3 regions of the Paenibacillus sp. cl141a genome follow, and region 2 is predicted to be linked to each of the others. Evidence: riboswitches for the same ligand, from Rfam matches in the RefSeq annotation. Region 2 holds a riboswitch; each other region holds the start of a gene.
What was found. Region 2 has a riboswitch for cyclic di-AMP ahead of BMX45_RS11850 (APC family permease). Riboswitches for the same ligand answer to the same signal wherever they lie in the genome.
Positions count from the first base shown of each region.

Region 1: it holds a riboswitch for cyclic di-AMP, as region 2 does, so the genes downstream of both, BMX45_RS02820 (C40 family peptidase) here and BMX45_RS11850 (APC family permease) in region 2, are expected to answer to the same signal.
Region 3: it holds a riboswitch for cyclic di-AMP, as region 2 does, so the genes downstream of both, BMX45_RS13975 (hypothetical protein) here and BMX45_RS11850 (APC family permease) in region 2, are expected to answer to the same signal.

Region 1 is NZ_FNZO01000001.1:589,739-596,512, reverse strand. Features, by position in the region: gene BMX45_RS02835 (AraC family transcriptional regulator) at 1-694, shown strand, start outside; gene BMX45_RS02830 (2Fe-2S iron-sulfur cluster-binding protein) at 794-1,183, opposite strand; gene BMX45_RS02825 (stalk domain-containing protein) at 1,409-2,683, shown strand; gene BMX45_RS02820 (C40 family peptidase) at 2,804-3,280, opposite strand; cyclic di-AMP (ydaO/yuaA leader) riboswitch at 3,284-3,417, opposite strand; gene BMX45_RS02815 (hypothetical protein) at 3,680-4,207, shown strand; gene BMX45_RS02810 (ROK family protein) at 4,515-5,468, opposite strand; gene BMX45_RS02805 (copper homeostasis protein CutC) at 5,504-6,190, opposite strand; gene BMX45_RS02800 (leucyl aminopeptidase family protein) at 6,221-6,774, opposite strand, start outside.
Region 2 is NZ_FNZO01000003.1:415,355-422,128, forward strand. Features, by position in the region: gene BMX45_RS11845 (formate/nitrite transporter family protein) at 1-398, shown strand, start outside; gene BMX45_RS11850 (APC family permease) at 536-2,362, opposite strand; cyclic di-AMP (ydaO/yuaA leader) riboswitch at 2,528-2,723, opposite strand; partial or broken gene BMX45_RS11855 (molybdopterin-dependent oxidoreductase) at 3,220-5,282, shown strand; gene BMX45_RS11860 (ABC transporter permease) at 5,527-6,504, shown strand; gene BMX45_RS11865 (carbohydrate ABC transporter permease) at 6,530-6,774, shown strand, end outside.
Region 3 is NZ_FNZO01000004.1:273,929-280,702, reverse strand. Features, by position in the region: gene pruA (L-glutamate gamma-semialdehyde dehydrogenase) at 1-697, opposite strand, end outside; gene BMX45_RS13980 (proline dehydrogenase family protein) at 895-1,815, shown strand; gene BMX45_RS13975 (hypothetical protein) at 1,965-2,429, opposite strand; cyclic di-AMP (ydaO/yuaA leader) riboswitch at 2,561-2,733, opposite strand; cyclic di-AMP (ydaO/yuaA leader) riboswitch at 3,280-3,448, shown strand; gene BMX45_RS13970 (hypothetical protein) at 3,579-3,989, shown strand; gene BMX45_RS32240 (potassium-transporting ATPase subunit F) at 4,142-4,216, shown strand; gene kdpA (potassium-transporting ATPase subunit KdpA) at 4,247-5,926, shown strand; gene kdpB (potassium-transporting ATPase subunit KdpB) at 5,949-6,774, shown strand, end outside.

The DNA.
Region 1 (6,774 bases), on a different contig from region 2:
ATTCACCATAGCAGGTAAAGTATATGAGCTTAACAAAGGCGATGTCGCCATCTATAACCCTGGCATTCCCCATGAGGAGAAATCCATCACCAATGGGCCTTTCAAGGTAATCTATTGCGGCGTGGATTCGCTTCACATTGAAGGGGTGCCTCAGGGGATGCTGCTGCCGGCCTATGTCGAGCCGGTCATATCCTGCGAGAAATACGCTTATAAAGTGGAGAGCTATCTTTCCGAGATCCTCCGCGAATGCGATTCGCAGGTACTGGGATATGAAACGCTGAGCACGAACCTGCTGATGTCATTGATTACCGTGATTTATCGCATCGTGGACGTTAAACACCAATTCCAATCCTTAAAGGGCAAGAATGAAATCGCGCTGCGGACCAAGCACTTTATCGACGCCAACTACACCCAGAGCATCAGCCTCAAAGACATTGCCGATACGATGTATGTCAGCCAGCATTATTTATCCCATCTGTTCAAAAAAGAAGTCGGCGATTCCCCCTTCAATTACTTGATATCCCGCCGGATTGAAGAGGCCAAGCGCCTGCTGGCGGATTCCGAAATGCCGGTGCATGAGGTTGCTTCCCAGGTCGGCTACGGCAACGACAAGTATTTCTCGATGTTATTCAAGAAAATTACCGGTCAAACGCCAAGCTCGTTCCGAGAACAGAGCAAAATGGCCGTGGAGTGAAGGAATTTTCGTCTGTTTTCCTTTCAACATAGCAGGCAGCCGCATTGGGGCGGCTGCCTGCTTTTTAAATATATTACAGTTGTATGTCCTTCTATATCGTCAAAAGTATGGAGCATGCTTGATTTTGACGGGGCCGACCGCTTCGATCCTGCTCTGGCATCCGAGACGGTACCCCTCTTCGATTTCTTCCGGATCCAGGCGCCGTTCTTCGGCCAGATTGGGCTCGGACAAATACTCGATTCCCTCCACCACCATGCAGCGGCAGCGCGCACATGTCCCTCTTTTGCAAAAAGAGTTCCAATCCACCTCATTCCGCTCGGCCAAGTCAAGCACCGTCATGCCCAGAACAGGGGCCACGCTCCGCTGTACCTCGCGGCCTGAAAGCTCAATGATCCGGTCCGGCACGGCTTCCCTTCTCTCTTCCGCTGCCGGAGGTGACGATTCCCCTTCACTGTTCCCGCCCTTTTTGTTTTTCCAGAATTTAAACACGCCTTTATCCCCCTATGCAATGTACAATCATCAGGTTATGTATGAATTCCTTCAATTATTATACTGGAAAGTTTAAAAAATCAACATGCTTACTCTTATCGATTCTATGACATCATGCAATTGGAACTCTATGAAAATTTTGCTATACTAGCGTATGCTAGAGCAAATTCCATATTCTATGAGAATCATTCTATTATTTTATTGGATTGGAGGGAAAACAATAGCATGCTGCATAAACCAATAGGAAAAACGGCCGTCGCTGCCGTTCTTGCCTTATCTCTGCTCGGAACCGCTCCCCATATCGGCCAGGTACATGCTGCGCCTGCCATTTCGGTAAAGCTGGATGACGTTGCGCTTACATTCGATGCAGCTCCCAGGATAGACAAAGGGGTCACTTACGTGCCGTTCCGGACGGTCGGTGAGGCGCTCGGCATTCAAATCACGTGGAACAGCAAGACGCAAACGGTGAAGGCCATCGGCGAGGTGAAAGGTCAAACGACGGAAGTGCTGCTTCAAGTGGGAAGCACGAGCGCAACCGTCAACGGTAAAAAAGTGAAGCTGGCCGCTCCCCCTGTCCAGCGGGAAGGCCGCGTTCTGATTCCGCTCAGCTCGTTCAGCAGCCAATTCGGCGTCAATGTGGGCTGGAATCAGGCGACTCGCACGGTCTCCCTCGTGTCGCCGCAGCGCGAAATGCATCTAAGAGCCTTTTACGCTTTGCAATCTTTCCAAGAGCGGGATCTCGTAGCATCCATGAATTCAGTCGCCTTCGGCTGGAGCCGCATTGATCGGGAAGGTCAGTTTACGCTTCAAGGCGACGAGTATCGTCTGCCTGCGCCGGCCGGCGACGTGACTCCGCAATCGATTGTTGCGGATGCAGCGGATCGGGAGATTAAACCGTACCTGATGGTATACGCTTTGGACGGAAACGGCGAATTAACCAAAGTCCTCAGCGACAGCAGCCTACGCCAAAAGTCCATTGAGGGCATCACAACCGCGGTGGCGGATAACGGATTCGGCGGCGTGGTGCTTGATTTCGAAGGGCTCGGTTTTAAACTGGATGCCGTGAAGCAGCAGAAGCTGCTTAATGATTACGTCAAGCAATTGAAAGCGGCATTGCCGAGCGACATGGCTCTGTCCTTAGCGGTTCCGCCATTGAACAGCGCCTATAAAGGCTATGATTACAAGACGCTGGCCTCCCTTGCCGACGATCTCATCGTCATGGCGTATCAGTACAATCCGGTTGGCACTAAAGCCCAGGTTCCTGAACCCAACAGTCTGGTGGACCAAGCCATTCAGCAGGCACTTCAGGCAGGCGTTCCTAAGCAGAAGCTCCTGCTCGGCATCAGCTTAAGCAGCGAAACCGCCACATCCGTCGACGATAAGCTCGGCTTGGCCAAGCGCTATGGTCTGAAAGGTGCCGCCTTCTGGCGTCTGGGCTTGTTCCGTTCCTATAATAATGGCATGGAAGCCGCCGTGAATGCCTCTGTCGTAAAGGAATAATCTAATGAATCCTTTCGCAGCATCCCCAATTATAATCTTCAAAAAAAAAAGAAAGCCTGACAAGATCATCTCTTGTCAGGCTTTCCGGTTATGTATCGCACTCTAAACTGCGTATTCCAATTAGCTCGCGCTTCCTACCAGTTTAGCATAGTTCTCTTGACTCAATACACGGCGCGCCGTAACATAACGCGGTTCGTAATAGGAGTCGCTAAGCTTGCTGATTCTTACGCCCTTGCTGCTGGAAGCATGCGCAAATTGTCCATCTCCAATGTAAACGCCCGCATGGGAAATGCCGCTTCCGCTTGTATTGAAGAATACCAAATCTCCGACTCTCAGATCCTCGCGATCCACATGAACCCCGGCATTAGCCTGACTCTGGGAAGTGCGTGGAAGATCCAAGTCGAAATTTCTAAACATATACAGAATAAATCCGGAGCAATCAAATCCGCTTGTCGTTGTTCCGCCCCATTTATAAGGCGTTCCTACCAATTGCTTCACTTGATGCTGAAAATTCGGTTGTTGATCAGCATAGGCTGATACGGCACCTGAAGAAAAAATAATTGCAGACCCAAGCAATGTGATGACAAATTTCTTCAAAATATGTTCTCTCCTTCGATGCCTACGGAGTTAGCTAAGGGTTCGGTTGAAGGTTCCCTATACTCTCTATGGTACAAGAATAATTCACCCAAGACGGTTCCCCCGTTTTCACAAACGAAATTCGGCAAAATTCATTAACATTTTGTAACCTTCTCTTAATATAGTATACAAGCAAGGATGCTGTCAATAATATCCTAGAAATCTATCACTATATGTTAATCAATGTCGTTTAGGCTGAAAATTTTCATGTATTTTCATAATGCCATCTCACATACTCATGACAATTATGTAACACTCCATCGAGCCTCCGGCGACGTTTTATGAACGGGCATGCAACTTTTTGGCAGTTCGGAACGTTTACATATTCAGACAAGAAATCAAAGAGGTGATCCTTCGCTTATGAGTCAAATCACGATGGCTGAAGCTTTGGCAGTCCGGGCAGCAATCAACCGTCTCATGAATCAATTGATGTCGGAACGCTTGAACAACAGCAGCACGATCATTGAAAAAGGGGAAACGGCGGAGTATCCTGCACGAAGCGTGGATGCCATTACGGAAGAGATCGAAGCCGCCGCAGCGGATTACAGAAAGCTGGATCTGCTGATGGCAATCTCCAACACGACGCAGACCATTAGTTGGAACGGCTCCGACATGACCATCATGGAGGCGATCGAGCTCGCCAAACAAATGCGCAGCGATATCGGACAACTTGCCCATCTCGGCTCCCGCAAGAAGCTGGAGCGCCAGAACGGCCGGGGAAGCGGAGATGGCGCCGTAACGCTGTTTAACGTGGCCTTATACGATCCGGAAGCTTATCAGGCGCAGGCGCGCAAGAAGGAACGCGAAGTGACCAGGCTCTCCTCACTGATCGAGCATGCCAACCATACGAGCATGATTACGTTCGACGCATCAAAATACATGGAATAGCGGAAGCCGCCGGCTCCAAGCCTGCAGGCCGCCTCGCGTGCGGGTTTGGAGCCGGCGGCTTCCGTCGGCGGGCGGGAAAGTGCGGGCAACCGCTTATTGTTTGTCGGATACAAACAAACCTAATAGGAAACCAAAAACTCGACTCCAGTGAAAACGGATGACGGCTTACGGTTTACGCCTATCACCTGTCACAAGTTACGGACTTCGCTTACGCAAATATGATCGCTCCGTTTCCCGCTCTCTTCATGAAATAATCAGAAAGCCGCCCTTGAAGGGCGGCTTTTGTTGCCTTTTCTTTACGAATGTACTATTGGAACAAGGCTGCGGCTCCCACCAGGCCAACATCGTCCCGCAGTCCCGCAGGAACGATCTCGTACGTTCCTAGATAGGACGGCATGACGAGCTTATCCGTCATTTCCCGCAGCTGCGGGAATAGGAGCTCCCCTGCTCTGCTCACACCCCCGCCAACCACGATGCGATCGGGGTTGAAGCTGTGAATGACGTTAACCATTCCAAGCGCCATGTAATAAACGGCACGATCGATGACCTCCACTGCGACGGGGTCATGAAGACGTTTAGCCTCGAATACATGCCTGGCGTTCACGCCTCCATCGGCTGCGGCCAGTTCAGAAATAACGCTGGTCTGGGTAAGCATCCGCTGGGATGCTGCCAGGCCGATGGCCGTTCCTGAAGCAAACACCTCCCAGCAGCCATGGCTGCCGCAATTGCACTGCGGACCGCTGGGATCAATGATATGATGCCCAAGCTCCCCTGCAAAGGAATTGCTGCCCAGAAACAGCTTGCCATCCAGCACGATGCCTGAACCGATGCCTGTGCTGAGCGTCACGTAAACCATGTTCGTCGACCCTCGGCCGGCACCTCTTACATATTCGCCCCATGCGGCTGCATTGGCATCATTCAGCACTTGTACTTCCGTATTCAGATCTCGTTCCATCCAGGCTTTGAGAGGGACGTTGGTCCATTCCGGCAAATTCGTGCCGTGAATGACAATGCCCTCCCGGCTGTTAACCGTTCCCGGCGAAGCCATGCCTACGCCTCGAAGCGGGTGGCCGCCCGACACGCTGCGAATCATGTTCGTAATTCTCGCGACCACTTCCTCGGCCGTACGCGCTCCGGCTGTCTCCATTTGCTCCCGGTTCAGCAGCTGTCCTTCGGAATCAAAGAGCGCTGCCGCGATCTTCGTACCCCCAAGGTCAACGCCAACCACAAATTCTTGCTGTTTATTCAATTCGGTTTGCAATTTTTGTTCACCTGTTTCCGATAGGTTTGCTACTTCTATTGATGTAAGCTGTCAGCCAATGATCGCAGCTCAACCGGATCAATGGGCTTCAGCCCTGATCGGCCATACCGGACAGCGGAGCAGAAATGAACCTCGCTCACGCCGGTCTGGTCGATGAAATCGCGTATGATTTCCCACTTCAGGCCGTTCCCGGCCAATATCTTAAGCCCGCTCCCTGCGGCTTGTTCCACAAGCTCGCGTATCCTCGGGATTGCTTGCGGTGCCGGCTGAGGTCCTCCCGAGGTCAAGACGCGGGTGACGGCCGGGTATTTCTGCAACGTACGCAGCCCTTCGAACTGATCTTCCAATTCATCAAAAGCCCGGTGGAATGTCACTTGCATATCGCCCGTCCATTCCAGCATTTGGGCCAAGGCGGCCTCGTCGATCTTTCCTTCCGGAGTCATCATGCCAAGGACCACGCCAGCCGCACCCGCTTTGCGGATCGCCTTAACCTCCGCAACCATGGTTGCTATATCCAGCGAGTTATACACAAAGGATCTGCTATGGGGCCTTACCATCGCATGGACCGGAATCCGAACGGCTTTCACGACCTCTTCCACGAGACCGATGCCCGGCGTGAGCCCGCCTTCGGTGATCGCCGTGATCAATTCCAGACGATCCGCGCCATTCTTCTCGGCTGTGATGGCATCGTCCACGCATGTTGCGATAATTTCAAGCAGCATGTTCTTCACTCCTTACTGTCGTTGGTTCGCTTATGCAGGGCGAAACTGCTTCTCCACATAGTCCGCCAGCAGCCTGGCTCCATAGCCGGTAGCCCCTGCCGTGGAGTGAGGGAATTCCCGTTTATACTGGACCGTGCCTGCCATATCGATATGCACCCATTTCATGGTCTCCGCCACAAAATGTCGGATGAACAACGCTGCCGTGATCGCGCCTGCCAAAGTCGACGTGCCGACATTCCTCAGGTCGGCATAATCGCTTCTGAGCTCGGATTCATACTCGTCCATCAGCGGCATGGGCCATAAGCGCTCTCCGTTGCGCTCCCCGATCTCGACCAAATCGGCCGTTATCTCCTGATCGCCCCAAATACCGGCAATCTCCAAGCCCAATGCCGCACCGACATTGCCGGTAAGGGTAGCGATATCGATCACCTTATCTGCGTTAAGATGGGCTGCGTGCAGCAGCGCGTCCGCAATGATCAATCTTCCTTCCCCGTCCGTATTCGCTACCTGAACGCTCAGGCCGTTCGGATAGTGAACGACGGAAGAAGGAAGCATCGCATCCGGTCCCGATAAATTATCCGCTA
Region 2 (6,774 bases):
TCCTGCAAGCATTCCTGTCGGGCATCGGGTGCAACTGGCTCGTAGCCCTCGCCGTATGGCTCTCCTACGGATCGGATCAGATGAGCGGGAAAATTCTTGGGATCTGGTTTCCGACCATGGCGTTTGTCGCCATCGGATTTCAGCACGTGGTGGCTAACATGTTTCTCATCCCGGCCGCGATTTTTGAAGGCTATTACAGCTGGGGCGCGTATCTGATGAACTTCATTCCGGTATGGCTGGGCAATTTCGTTGGCGGCGCGTTATTTGTGGGGGCGACATACGGAACCGTGTATTTAAAGAAGGAGAAACAGGCCGCAGCCGCTCCGCGCGGCGAGCAGACGCCTGTGCCATCGGCCGGCGTCCCTCAACAGGTTCATTCGGCGCAGAACGTTTCCTGATGCCGGAAGCCTGGCGAGCTTTTGGTTTAAAGAAAAAGCTGCGTTCAACCGTCCTTGATGAAAGGCATCGGTTGATCGCAGCTTTTTTGTCGTGATGGGCGAGGCTGCCGTAATGAATCAGGCAGGGAACAAGCCCGCTATTTTTTTAAGTGGTAGGGAACCGTCGTAATGATCACGTCTCTCCGATACAGGAGATGTGCCCGGATGAGCAGGCTGGATTGATTGTGCAGGAAATTATGCCAGCCCTTCTTGGGAATGAACTGCGGAATGACGACGGTAACCTGATAGTCGGATTCGCTTGCCTTGCGCTGCACGGTATCGATGAATTTCGTCAGCGGCTGAATGATGCTCCGATAAGGCGAGTGCAGCGTCACCAGCCGGATGTCCGGCTGCCACTTTTTCCATTTTTCCTGGAAGGCGACTTCCTCCTCCCGCTCGAACGGCACGTACACTGCGATGATTTGGCCCGCTCCCAGCGATTTGGCGTAATTCAGCGAGTTCTCCACCACATGCGTGATTCCTGCCACAGGCAGGATGATGACATTCCCCTCAATCGGCTTAACCGGCTCGCAGGTCGTAATCCGGAGCTGGTCCGCTACCGCCTCGTAATGCTTGCGGATCCGGGTGAAAATCCAGATGATCAGCGGCAGGAATATCAGGACGGTCCACACCTGGGCGAATTTCGTAAAGAAAAAGATCATGGTCACGATAAAGCTGATGCATGCGCCGGTGGTGTTAATGATCAGCTTGACGATCCAGCCTTCGGGCTTTTCGCGGATCCATTTCACCATCATCCCCGTCTGGGAGAGGGTAAACGGGATAAACACGCCGACGGCATACAGCGGAATCAGATGCTCGGTTTTGCCTTCGAAAGCCAGCAGCAGCAGAATGGAGAAAAATCCAAGAATAATGATTCCGTTTGAATATCCCAGACGGTCGCCGCGGACGGTGAACATTCTAGGAATGAACTTATCCTTCGCCAGATTGACGGCCAACAGGGGAAAAGCGGAATACCCGGTGTTGGCGGCGAGGATCAGAATTAAGGCCGTTGTCCCTTGTATGAAGTAATAAAGCGCATTTCGCCCGAAGGTATGCTCGGCAATTTGGGAAACGACCGTGACTTGTTCGCTGGGACTGACCCCATAGTAATAAGCCAGGAAGACGATGCCCGAAAATAACAGGGCCAGCAGCGATCCCATCGCCACCAAGGTTTTGGCCGCGTTATTCGGGGCCGGGTCTTTGAAATTCGGAATGGCGTTGGAAATCGCCTCCACGCCGGTCAGGGCGGAGCTGCCCGAGGCAAATGCGCGCAGGAGCAGGAACAAGCTCAGCCCGGCTACGGGCGTGCCGATCGGCGTGTGAAGGTCCGGAGATGCATGGCCTGTGGCAATATTGAATATCCCCACCCCGATCAGGATGAATAACGCAAGGACGAACAGGTAAACCGGATAAGCCAATATGGAGGCCGACTCCGTGACCCCTCTTAAATTCAATACGGTCAAGCATAGAACGAACACGATGGAGATCGGCAGATTATAGGCGTGCAATTCCGGAAAAGCCGACGTGATCGCATCCGTCCCGGCCGACACGCTGACCGCAACCGTCAGGATATAGTCCACGAGCAAGGAACCGCCGGCCACCAGCCCCGGGTACATGCCCAAATTCCGTTTGGACACGACATATGCGCCGCCGCCGTGCGGATAGGAGAAAATAATTTGTCTGTACGACAGGATAAGTGCCAGCAATAAGACCAGGACGCCGACGGCAATCGGTATGGAATACCAATAGGCAGCTGCTCCGACGGTCATCAACACAATGAGGATTTGTTCCGGGCCATAAGCCACGGACGATAACGCATCGGATGATAGGATGGCCAGGGCCTTGGTTTTATTCAGCTTTTGTTCGCCTAATTCCGTTGATTTAAGCGGTCTTCCGATGAGGAAGCGCTTGATTGAGGATAACATGGTTGTTTTCACCGCCGCTTAAGATTAAGTTCATGGTAGAAGCTTACTGAACGGACTTCTATCGGTGTTTTTTATGAGCTGGACATAGGAACGGTCGCCATTCCTATGCTGATTTTTGGCAAACAAAAAACACAGGTTAGAACCCTGTGTTTGATCACAAGTTCACAACCCTCCCGATCAACGCTGACGAGGTTAGCTGTCGGATTCGGGCGGTGAGAGTCGCCCTACCTGACTCCATCGCGGCGTACGTACGCGAATGAATCAGGATTCACCCCATAGTATGGATGAAGGATCCTATAGGTATCCCTCCATACGGTTGGTTCCCCCGCTTTCCATCATGGAAATTAAGCGAATGTCATGTGAATATGAAGAATGTTTTCGAAGCTGAATAGTATATTACGCCTGCTCCAATCGTTTGTAAAACATCCTTCAACGATCATTCGAACAGAATTATTTATAAAAAATGACAGATAAGCGCTTACATAACGACCTGGCTTTGACAGGCTTTTTATTTTGCATGTTTTCTGCGAAAATCACGAGTTTCTATAATATGGAGGTTTAGGTGTGGGGACATCGGTCACTGGGAGGATGCCATATAAACAAATTCGCCATGCCGGTCTCGGGGGAGGAGACACTGGCATGGCGAATTTTTTTGGGAGTGGTCCATGATTCGGCAAGGAAGAGAAAGGGTCTGGGTTCCTCTTCTTTGCTCTTGATAGGAATATACCCTGGGGGAAGAAAAGTGAATCACCTGATTAGAAAAAAATGTATGACTTTACTGGAACCCCGATTTTCTTTTAAGATAAAGGGATATGATGCAGCCGAGCAAAAGGGGGAATTACGAAATGACTCAAGCGATGATTCATCAGGAAAACGGCGTATTTCCGGCGGTATGTCCGTTGGATTGTCCCGATACATGCGGCCTGCTGCTGCATAAAGAGAACGGAAAAATCGTCAAGGTGACCGGTAATCCGGAGCATCCGATTACGCAGGGAGCCATCTGCAATAAAGTCCGTAATATGGCACACCGGGTGTACCATCCGGAACGCGTGCTCTATCCGCTGCGAAGGGTAGGTCCCAAGGGAGAGGGCGCCTTCGAGCGGATCAGCTGGGACGAAGCCATTCAGGAGATTGCGGGACGCTATAAGGACTTGATCGAGGAATACGGTTCCGAGAGCATCCTGCCTTACAGCTTCTACGGCAATATGGGGATATTGAGCGTCGACGGCATGGACCGCAGATTCTTCAACAGGCTGGGTGCCAGCCGCCTGAAGCAGTCGATCTGCAATTCCGCGGGCAATGAGGGCTGGAAATCGGTGATGGGGTTTAATGGGGGAACCGTTCCGGAGGACACCGTACGAGCCGACGTCATCCTCGTCTGGGGCGGCAACATCGTCAGCACCAATATGCACCAGATGGTGATTGCAGAGAAAGCGCGCAAAGCCGGTGCCAAGGTCGTTGTGATCGATGTCCACAAGAATCAGACGGGGCAATGGGCCGACTGGTTCATTCCGCTGTATCCAGGCACGGATGCGGCGCTGGCCGTCGGCCTCATGCACATCATGTTCCGCGACGGCATGGTGAATGAAGAATTCCTCCGGAAGTATACGATTGGCCATGAAGCCTTGCGCGAGCACGTCAAAGAATACACGCCGGAGTACGTTTCTTCCATTACCGGCATCTCGATCGAGGATATCGAGAAATTGGCCGAACTCTACGGCGGGCCGATACCTCCTACATCCATATCGGCAACGGTCTTCAGCATCACGACAACGGCGGCTTGACGGTGCGCAGCATTGCCGCGCTTCCCGCTTTGACCGGACAATGGCTGAAGCGGGGCGGAGGGGCCGCCAAGTCGAACGGCGGATACAACAGCATGGATAGCGACGCGCTTGAGCGTCCCGATCTCCGGCCGAATCCCGAAGCGCGCACGATTAACATGAACCGGATCGGCGAAGCGCTTGCCATGACCGAACAGCCGATTAAGTCGCTCTTCGTTTATTGCAGCAATCCGCTGGTTGTGGCTCCCGATACGGAGCGGGTCAGGGAAGGGTTTGCACGGGAAGACCTGTTTACGGTTGTGCATGACCTGTTTATGACGGATACGGCTAAGTATGCCGATATCGTGCTCCCGGCAACCTCTTCGTTCGAGAATACGGACCTGTACGCTTCCTACTGGCATCAGTACGTTCAGCTGCAGGAGCCGGTCATTCCGGCACTTGGGGAGAGCAAGGGCAACGTAGAGCTGTTCTCCATGCTGGGACGGGCTATGGGATTCCAGGAACCGGCTTTTCATGAGACCGAAGAAGAGATGATCGCAAGAGCGCTCGACTTCCCGGATAACCCTTATCTAAACGGCGTCACGCTGGACAAGCTGAGGGAACACCGCCACGTGAAGCTGGACATGACGCCGCTTGACACGTATCTGGACCGTTTGCCGACGCCTTCGGGGCGCATCGAGTTATACTCTGCGCAGTTGGAGGAAGCAGGTCTGCCGCCTCTTCCGACCTACGTGCCGCTGAAGGAAGGATATGACGGGGTAAGGCGCGGCCGCGGGCGTCAATATCCGCTTATGTTCATATCGCCGCCGAACCATAACTTCTTGAACTCGACCTTTGCGAACGTGGAGAAGCATCAGAAGCTGGAGAAGGAACCGGCCCTGCAGATTCACCCGGCGGATGCGGAGGAACGCGGGCTCCAGGACGGCGAGATGGTCATCGTATATAATGACCGCGGAACCTATGAAGTCCGGGCGAAGGTGACGGATAAAATGCTGCCGGGCACCGTAGTCAGCCAAGGCCTGTGGTGGGAAGGCGAGGGCCGCAAGCAGCGCGCCAATGCCCTTACGCCGGACAGGCTGTCCGACTTGGGCGAAGGGGCTACCTTCTTCTCGACGGTGGTCGAGGTCAGGGCTAAATGATGGCTGCCTAAAGATGCATACAGAGACTGTCTTATAGGTCTATATGACCTGAAGGCAGTCTTTTTTAATTATTTGGAAACGATAAAACATTCCGGTGGAAGTATAAAAAATCGGGGTTTTATTATATAGCTTCAATATATTTCCATAGGTAGAATGATACTAAGCTACTTGCAAACGGTTTCGGAATGCTACAAATCCAGAGACCCAGCATGCTTTTACATCATTTCGTAACGGGAGGATAAATATGCCGCAAGCGACTACAGAACAGCAGCAATCACCCATTTCCCGGCAGCCAAAAATCCATAGTAAAAGTTTCCTTAGGCGATTAATGAAGCAATGGGATGTTCAACTCATGGTGTTACCAGGAGTGATTCTGGTTTTTATTTTTGCCTATCTGCCTATGTACGGCGTAATAACGGGTTTTATGGATTATAACTTGTTCACCGGTTCAAGGATTTGGGATAACCCGTGGGTTGGTTTTAAACATTTTGAAGCCTTTTTTGCCGCTCCCGAGTTTGAAAGGATTTTGCGTAATACCATTGTTATCAGTTTGTTGAAGTTCTTCATCGGATTTCCGGCACCGATCGTACTGGCACTTTTATTGAATGAAGTTCGCCATATGCTCTTCAAAAGAGTCATCCAGACGATTACATATCTGCCCCATTTCTTATCATGGGTTATTGTGGCAGGGTTCACCACCGCCTTGCTATCAACGGAGAACGGAAGCATCAACATTTTGCTGGAGAGGATAGGGGCCATTGATGAACCGATCAATTTCCTCTCATTGAAAGAATATTTCTGGACAATACTCATTTCGGCTAACGTTTGGAAGGAGATCGGATTTAACTCGATTGTATTCCTGGCTGCAATTGCGAGTATTGATCCGGCGCTGTACGAGGCTGCAGACATTGACGGGGCTTCCAAAACCAAGCAGATCTATCTGATTACGCTTCCTTCGATTATGCCGGTCGTCATCATCTTCATGATTCTTGCTATCGGCAACTTGCTCAATGCAGGCTTCGAGGACATCTTGCTCCTGGCATCCAATCCTGTGCTGAGGCCGGTTTCCGATGTTATTGATACGTATGTCTATCGAGTGGGCCTAGGGTCACACCGTTATTCTTATGCGGTTGCTATCGGATTGTTCAAGGCGATTATTAGTGTAGGACTGCTTACGATCGCGAACTATCTGGCTCGAAGATCCGGTAATAGCTTATGGTAAATCAGCAGCCCTCGGGAGGTACGGCATGTTAAAAAGAATTAGCTTCAGTGACAAGGTTACGCTTATCGTGATATACGTCTTTCTCAGTTTGCTGGCCTTCTCGGCGCTCTATCCGTTCTGGAATGCAGTTGCGGTTTCCTTCAACGTAGGCGTGGACACCGCAAAAGGCGGAATCACCTTCTGGCCAAGAGAGTTCACAACCGAAAATTACAATATCATACTCCAAGATGATCGACTGCTTAACGGATTCTTTATATCCGTAAGCCGTAC
Region 3 (6,774 bases), on a different contig from region 2:
AGTTAACGACACCCGGAGGCAGGCTGACTTCTTCCAGAAGCTGCACGAATTTGGCGGCTATGACCGGGGTGGTGCTCGCCGGTTTCAGCACAACGGTGTTGCCGGAGACGATGGCCGCCGTGGTCATACCGGCCATAATCGCGAGCGGGAAGTTCCAAGGCGGAATGACGATGCCGACGCCAAGCGGGATGTAATCGAGATGATTCTCTTCCTCCTCGTGGACCGTCAGCGGCTGGGGCGCGCTCAGGCGCTGCATTTCGCGGGCATAGAACTCCATGAAATCAATCGCTTCGGCCGTATCCGCGTCCGCTTCGGCACGCGTCTTGCCGGCTTCGAGGGTCATCAGCGCGGAGAACTCGAGCTTGCGCCGCCGCATGATTGCCGCGGCCTTGAACAGGTAGCGTGCCCGCTCGTTCGCCTCGGTGTGCTTCCACGTCTCAAAAGTACGCGCCGCCGTCTGAATGGCTTGCTCGGCAAGCTCGGTATCCGCTTGGGACACGACGCCGATGACTTGGCGTTTGCGCGACGGATTGACCGACTTTGCGGTACGTTCCGTATGGATTTTGGCACCGCCGATAATCAAGGGGTACGATTGGCCAAGCTCGGCTTCGACCCCGGATAACGCCGCATCGTATAACTTGTTGTTCCACTCGTTGTTGAAGTCCATAAATGGTTCGTTCCGAAAAGGTGCTCGCATGGGGAGGCCCCTCCTTAACATGATATGAATCGAAGCTTCAGGCAAATGGTCCAGCTGCGGATCGTCATGGTGGCATGATAGGATCTCCTGGTGAAAACCTCTATTTAAATATGTATGTCTTCCTGCATGCCGTCATGATTTTTGCATATGAGTTAGATAGAGTGCATTTTGGTTTACCTTGCAAAGGGGGCGCGCGCATGGACGGAACCGAGCTGTACCGTAAAGTGATCCTGACGGTGTCCGGCAATAAACTCGTGAAATGGCTGTCGATCAAGTACGGCCGGAAATTGGCTGGCCGATTCATTGCCGGCGATACCTTGGATGAGGCGCTGGACGAAATCGAGAGGCTGAACGCGAAGGGCATTCTCGTTACGTTGGATCATTTGGGGGAGGGCATTACGACGCTGGACGAAGCGGCCGGGTACCGAGAGGAATATTTGAAGCTGGTGGAAGGGATTGCGAAGCGCGAAGTGCAATCGAACGTATCCTTGAAACCGACACAGATGGGCATGGCCCTGGACCCCGAGAAGGCTTACGAAAACATCAGGTCAGTGGTAAGAAAGGCAAAAGAGTACCGGAACTTCGTTCGCCTGGACATGGAGGATTCGCCGTATACCCAGGCGACCATCGATATGACACTCCGCCTCCATAAGGAGGGGCTGACGAATGTGGGGACCGTGATGCAGGCCTACTTGTTCCGTACGGAGGAGGACGTGAAGAACCTGCTCAGGGCCGGCGTTAATCTGCGGCTGGTGAAGGGGGCGTACAAAGAACCGGGGACCATCGCCTTTCAGCAGAAGCGGGAGGTCATTGACAACTACAAGAAATTGATTAAAATGCATTTCGACCAAGGTTCCTACGTCGCGATTGCCTCGCATGATGACAACATCATCGACTGGGTGAAGGTATTTGCCGAACAGAGTTGCATAGACAAACAGGACTATGAATTTCAGATGCTGTATGGACTGCGGATGAACGATCAAGCAGCGCTTGCGCAGGACGGCTACCGTATCCGGTGTTATATGCCCTATGGAACGATGTGGTACCCGTATTTCACCCGGAGGCTGGCAGAGAAGCCGGCCAACCTGATGATGGTGCTCAAAAATATGTTCAAGTGAGCGGGATCCGATTGCAGAACCCCGTCAAAATGCCTGATAAAATAAGCGGCTTTTTGACGGGGTTCTTCATGGTTTCAAAAAACATCAGGCTGCTTAGAAGTGCCCAATCCAAAGGAAACGGGGATAGTAGCTCTCTGTAGCTGTTGCCCCTAGAAATGATAATACGCCTCCGAGCAATTCATAAGGAAAGAGCGCTCCAGTGGCAGTCCGCCTAACCGCTCTCGGGTGATGTGCCGATGCAGGTTGATCTCCAGATCGGCGAGGGCGGATACAGCAAGTTGCATCCGTGCGGGTCCCCACTGCTGCTGCTTTCGGGCATAGCGAATGGCCTCAGTCACGGACATGCCTCTCAGCCTTGAGAAGACGGATGCCCAGCGGACCAGGTCCGAAAATTCTCTCGTGCTTGGCAGGGCATATTCGACATATCCTGCCGCGTCTTTGCAGCTGACTTTGAACAAGCCGCAGTTCCAGCCTTGATCGCTCCAGGGGATAAAGCATTCGGCCGAGCCCCGATCGAAACGAAATATCTCCATATGGCCGATAGTCTCTTCACCTAATGCAGGCACTGCGGTTTCGATGACGGGTGTAAGCGCTGCCTCGATGAGTTTCGTCATGATATGATCTACGCTCCTTTATAAGCATGTTATATGCACGGCAAATAGGCCTGGTGAGCAGAGATGCTCTCCAGGCCTATTTATGGTTAGAGGCCCAATACCGGCGGCCGCTATGCCAAAGCTTGGATGGTATTCTCTCTCAACAACGCGCCTACGAGGTTAGCTGACGGATTCGGACTGAGAGCACCCTACCACTGGGCCCTTCGATCCTAGGCGCAGCGGATTCACCCCAGTCACCAATCGAAGACTGGTGACTTTGGTTCCCCCGTCTCCCGGTCTGTCGGGAGCTCGGCGTATAACGTGTTTCGAATAGATGGATGAATCATACGCCGGAGGAAACGAAAAGTAAATGACCGTATGGGACCAATAGATTCCGAAATGTGATGAAAACGGTAAAAGAAAACGCGTACAATCGGCCGTGTCATCTATTATCGTGGCAAAAACTCGGTATCTCGTTGGATTGCGATAAATAAGAGAAAACAAGAGAAATACATAGTATAGAGCAGTATTCGGAAGATAAAGACGAAATACTGCTTGGTTCCTGTTCGACATAACGCCAGATGTGTTTTTGCTCACATTTACATCCTGCAGGGCCGGACGTATGATACGAACTATGAATTGACGGTCATCAACGACCAAGGCATACGGACAGTCGTTCCACAAAGATCTAAAGGCAGTGTGAGAGCTACGCCGGGTTCTTTATATGGATCGAATCTTAGGAGAAGGCACCATGGGCCTTGCTGAGATTTGAAGGTAGAGGCGACTCTCACCGCGTGAACCTCCTGTTGCTGTGCTGTTATGCCCAGTCTGGATGACAAGTCAATGGCTAATAGAATAACATGCTACTCGTTTTTAATTTTCGCTGAGTCCTTGAATGGAAAAGGAACGGGGGAACCAGTCGGGAGATAAATCTGATCTCTCTGGGGTGAATCCTATAGACAAGATAACGGTCTATGGGTAGGGCGACTCTCACGCCCGAATCCGTCAGCTAACCTCGTAAGCGTATCGAGAGAGGCAACGATTGTCGTGGACTTGGGCTACGGTGTATTTCACCGTGTCCTGTTAAGAAGCCTGCGGGAAGAGTTCTTCTCTTTCCGCAGGCTTCTTTGTTGTTGCCTTCTCTTTCTGACCTTAGGAGGAGAAACGAAGATGGAGAAACCACAGGAATTCATCCTGGTATCCGCGCCGAACAAGGCCGGGGAGGAATTCGTCCGCCAGCTGATTCACAAACGTGTTCCGTTTGCGGCCATAGCCAACAACCGGGCTGAGCAGCAGAGGCTGCGAGAACTGGGCTGCAAACCCATCATTTTGATTGATACAAGAGACGAGCAGACCTGGATCATTCCCGAGTTTCCCGTCAGCAAGGTGTTTCTGTTCGAAAGCAGCTTGAATCTGTGCTGCCGCTATTTACGGATCTGCCGGACATGGACCTCGGAGTCGATTTACGTGATCACCCATTCCGGCAATCCGCGCTTGATATACAAAGGGCTGGGTGCCGATGTGGTGCTTCATACGAATCATCATCAGGTGTCCTTTCTGATGGCATCCGTAATGAGCTAAGCGTGTGGACTGACGCCACAAGAGTTAGGGGAGGTTACATTCATGCAGGATTTATATATGGTGCTCATTTTGGGAGGAACCTACGGACTGCTCATGCTGTTTATGTCCTGGTGCGGGCGCGTGGTTTCGGAACCGGAGGCTGATCAGCCGTGATGATCATGTTGATATTCACGATTTCTATTTTTCTCTATTTGATTTATGCGCTGATTCACCCTGAAAAATTCTAGGGAAACGGCTGAAGGAGGAAGGCATTCGTCATGGGCATTTTACAAATTGCCATCGTTATACTCGTTCTGGTGCTGCTGGTCAAGCCGCTGGGAACTTATCTATATCAGGTGTTTCGTTATGAAAGCAATGGAACGGACAGATGGTTCTCCTGGGCGGAGAAACCGATCTTTGCTCTGATCGGCTTGAAAGAACGCAAGGGGATGACATGGAAAGGATATACCGTCAGCTTTGTGTTAACGAATATCGTGCTGGTTGCGGCGGGCTACTTGATTCTGCGGCTGCAGAAGGTGCTGCCGTTGAACCCGAACGGCATTGGCCCTATGGAACCGACCGTGTCGTTCAATACGATTATCAGCTTTATGACCAATACGAATCTTCAGCATTACAGCGGCGAGTCGGGATTGTCTTATCTGGCCCAGATGGCCGTCATTACGATGATGATGTTTACGTCTGCAGCGACCGGGCTGTGCGTGGCGATTGCTTTTATCCGGGCGGTGACCAGCAAGGGCACGACCGTCGGCAACTTTTTTGAGGACTTCGTTAAGGCGCATACCCGGGTATTCATTCCGGCTGCTTTCATCATTGCGATGGTGCTGGTGGCGCTGCAGGTGCCGCAGACCCTGAAGCCTACGCTCAGCGTCACGACGCTGGAAGGAAGCGAGCAGCAAATAGCGGCGGGTCCGGTGGCTGCGCTCGAATCGATCAAGCATCTGGGCACCAATGGGGGCGGTTTTATGGGGGCCAACTCGGCGCATCCGTTCGAGAACCCGTCCCCGCTGACCAATGTGATCGAGATTCTGTCCATGTGGAGTCTGGGGGCGGCGCTTCCTTACACATTTGGTTTGTTCGCGAAGAGCCGCAAGCAGGGATGGATCATATTCTCGGTAATGATGACCTTGTTTATCGGCTTCCTGTCCTTGAACTATGCTGCGGAAACCAACGGCAACCCGGCATTAAACCAGCTGGGCATCGACGCCTCGCAAGGCAGCATGGAGGGCAAAGAGGTCCGGTTCGGGATCGCCCAATCCTCCCTGTTTACGACGGTGACAACCGCGGCCACGACCGGGTCGGTCAATAACATGCATGATACGCTCACGCCGCTCGGCGGGATTACGCCGCTGTCCCTGATGATGCTGAATTCCGTTTTTGGCGGAAAAGGCGTCGGGCTGATGAATATGCTCATGTACGCGATCCTGGCGGTGTTCCTGGCCGGTCTTATGGTTGGCCGTACCCCCGAATTTCTCGGCAGAAAAATCGAGGCCCGGGAGATGAAGCTGATCGCGATTGTCATTCTGGTACACCCATTGATCATCCTTGCTCCGACGGCGCTCGCGCTCATGACGGATGCGGGACAGGCGGGCATTGCCCATTCGGGCTTTCACGGCATCTCGCAGGTGCTTTACGAATACACGTCATCCGCCGCCAATAACGGCTCCGGGTTTGAGGGCCTTGCGGATAACACGCCGTTCTGGAACATCAGCACCGGACTGGTCATGCTGATCGGGCGCTATATTTCGATGATTGCCCTGCTGGCGGTAGGCGGCTCACTGATGCGGAAGCAGCGGGTTCCCGAGACGCTCGGAACGTTCCGGACAGATAATAAGCTTTTTGCCGGCATTCTCATCGCGGTGGTCCTGATCATCGGTGCCTTGACCTTCCTGCCTGTGCTGGTGCTGGGACCGATTGCCGAGCATCTGACGATTCGTTAAATAGAAAAGGTGGCCTATTACCATGAATAATACGAGAAAAAAAGCGATGTCCCAAGAGATGGTCCGTCAGGCGCTGAAGGACAGCTTCACGAAGCTGAATCCCGTCCTGATGATGAGAAATCCGGTCATGTTTGTCGTTGAGGCCGGGACTCTGGTTGTGCTGCTTATGACGGTATTTCCGTCCTATTTCGGTACCGAGGGCAGTATCGGATTTAACCTGGCCGTATTCGTCATCCTGCTGTTCACGCTGCTGTTCGCAAACTTCGCAGAGGCGCTTGCCGAAGGGCGCGGCAAGGCGCAGGCCGATTCCCTTAAGCAGTCGAAGCAGGAAATGACAGCCCGCAAAGTGATGGAGAACGGCGGGGCACAATCCGTGCCGTCCACGGCTTTGCGCAAAGGGGATATCGTGATTGTCGCGCAGGGCGAGATGATTCCCGGGGACGGGGAAGTGATTGCGGGCCTTGCATCCGTTGACGAATCGGCGATTACCGGGGAATCCGCCCCCGTCATTAAAGAAGCCGGCGGCGATTTCAGCTCGGTCACGGGGGGGACCAGGGTTGTCAGCGATACGATCCGCATCCGGATTACGAGCGATCCGGGGGAATCGTTTATCGACCGGATGATCTCGCTTGTTGAAGGAGCTTCCCGTCAGAAGACGCCGAATGAAATTGCGCTGAACACGTTATTGATCGTGTTAACCATGATCTTCTTGATCGTTGTCGTTACGCTCGCTCCGATAGCGAAGTATCTTGGCATCGAGTTGACCGTTCCGGTGCTGATCTCGCTGCTGGTATGTCTGATCCCGACCACGATCGGGGGGTTGCTGTCAGCGATCGGGATTGCCGGCA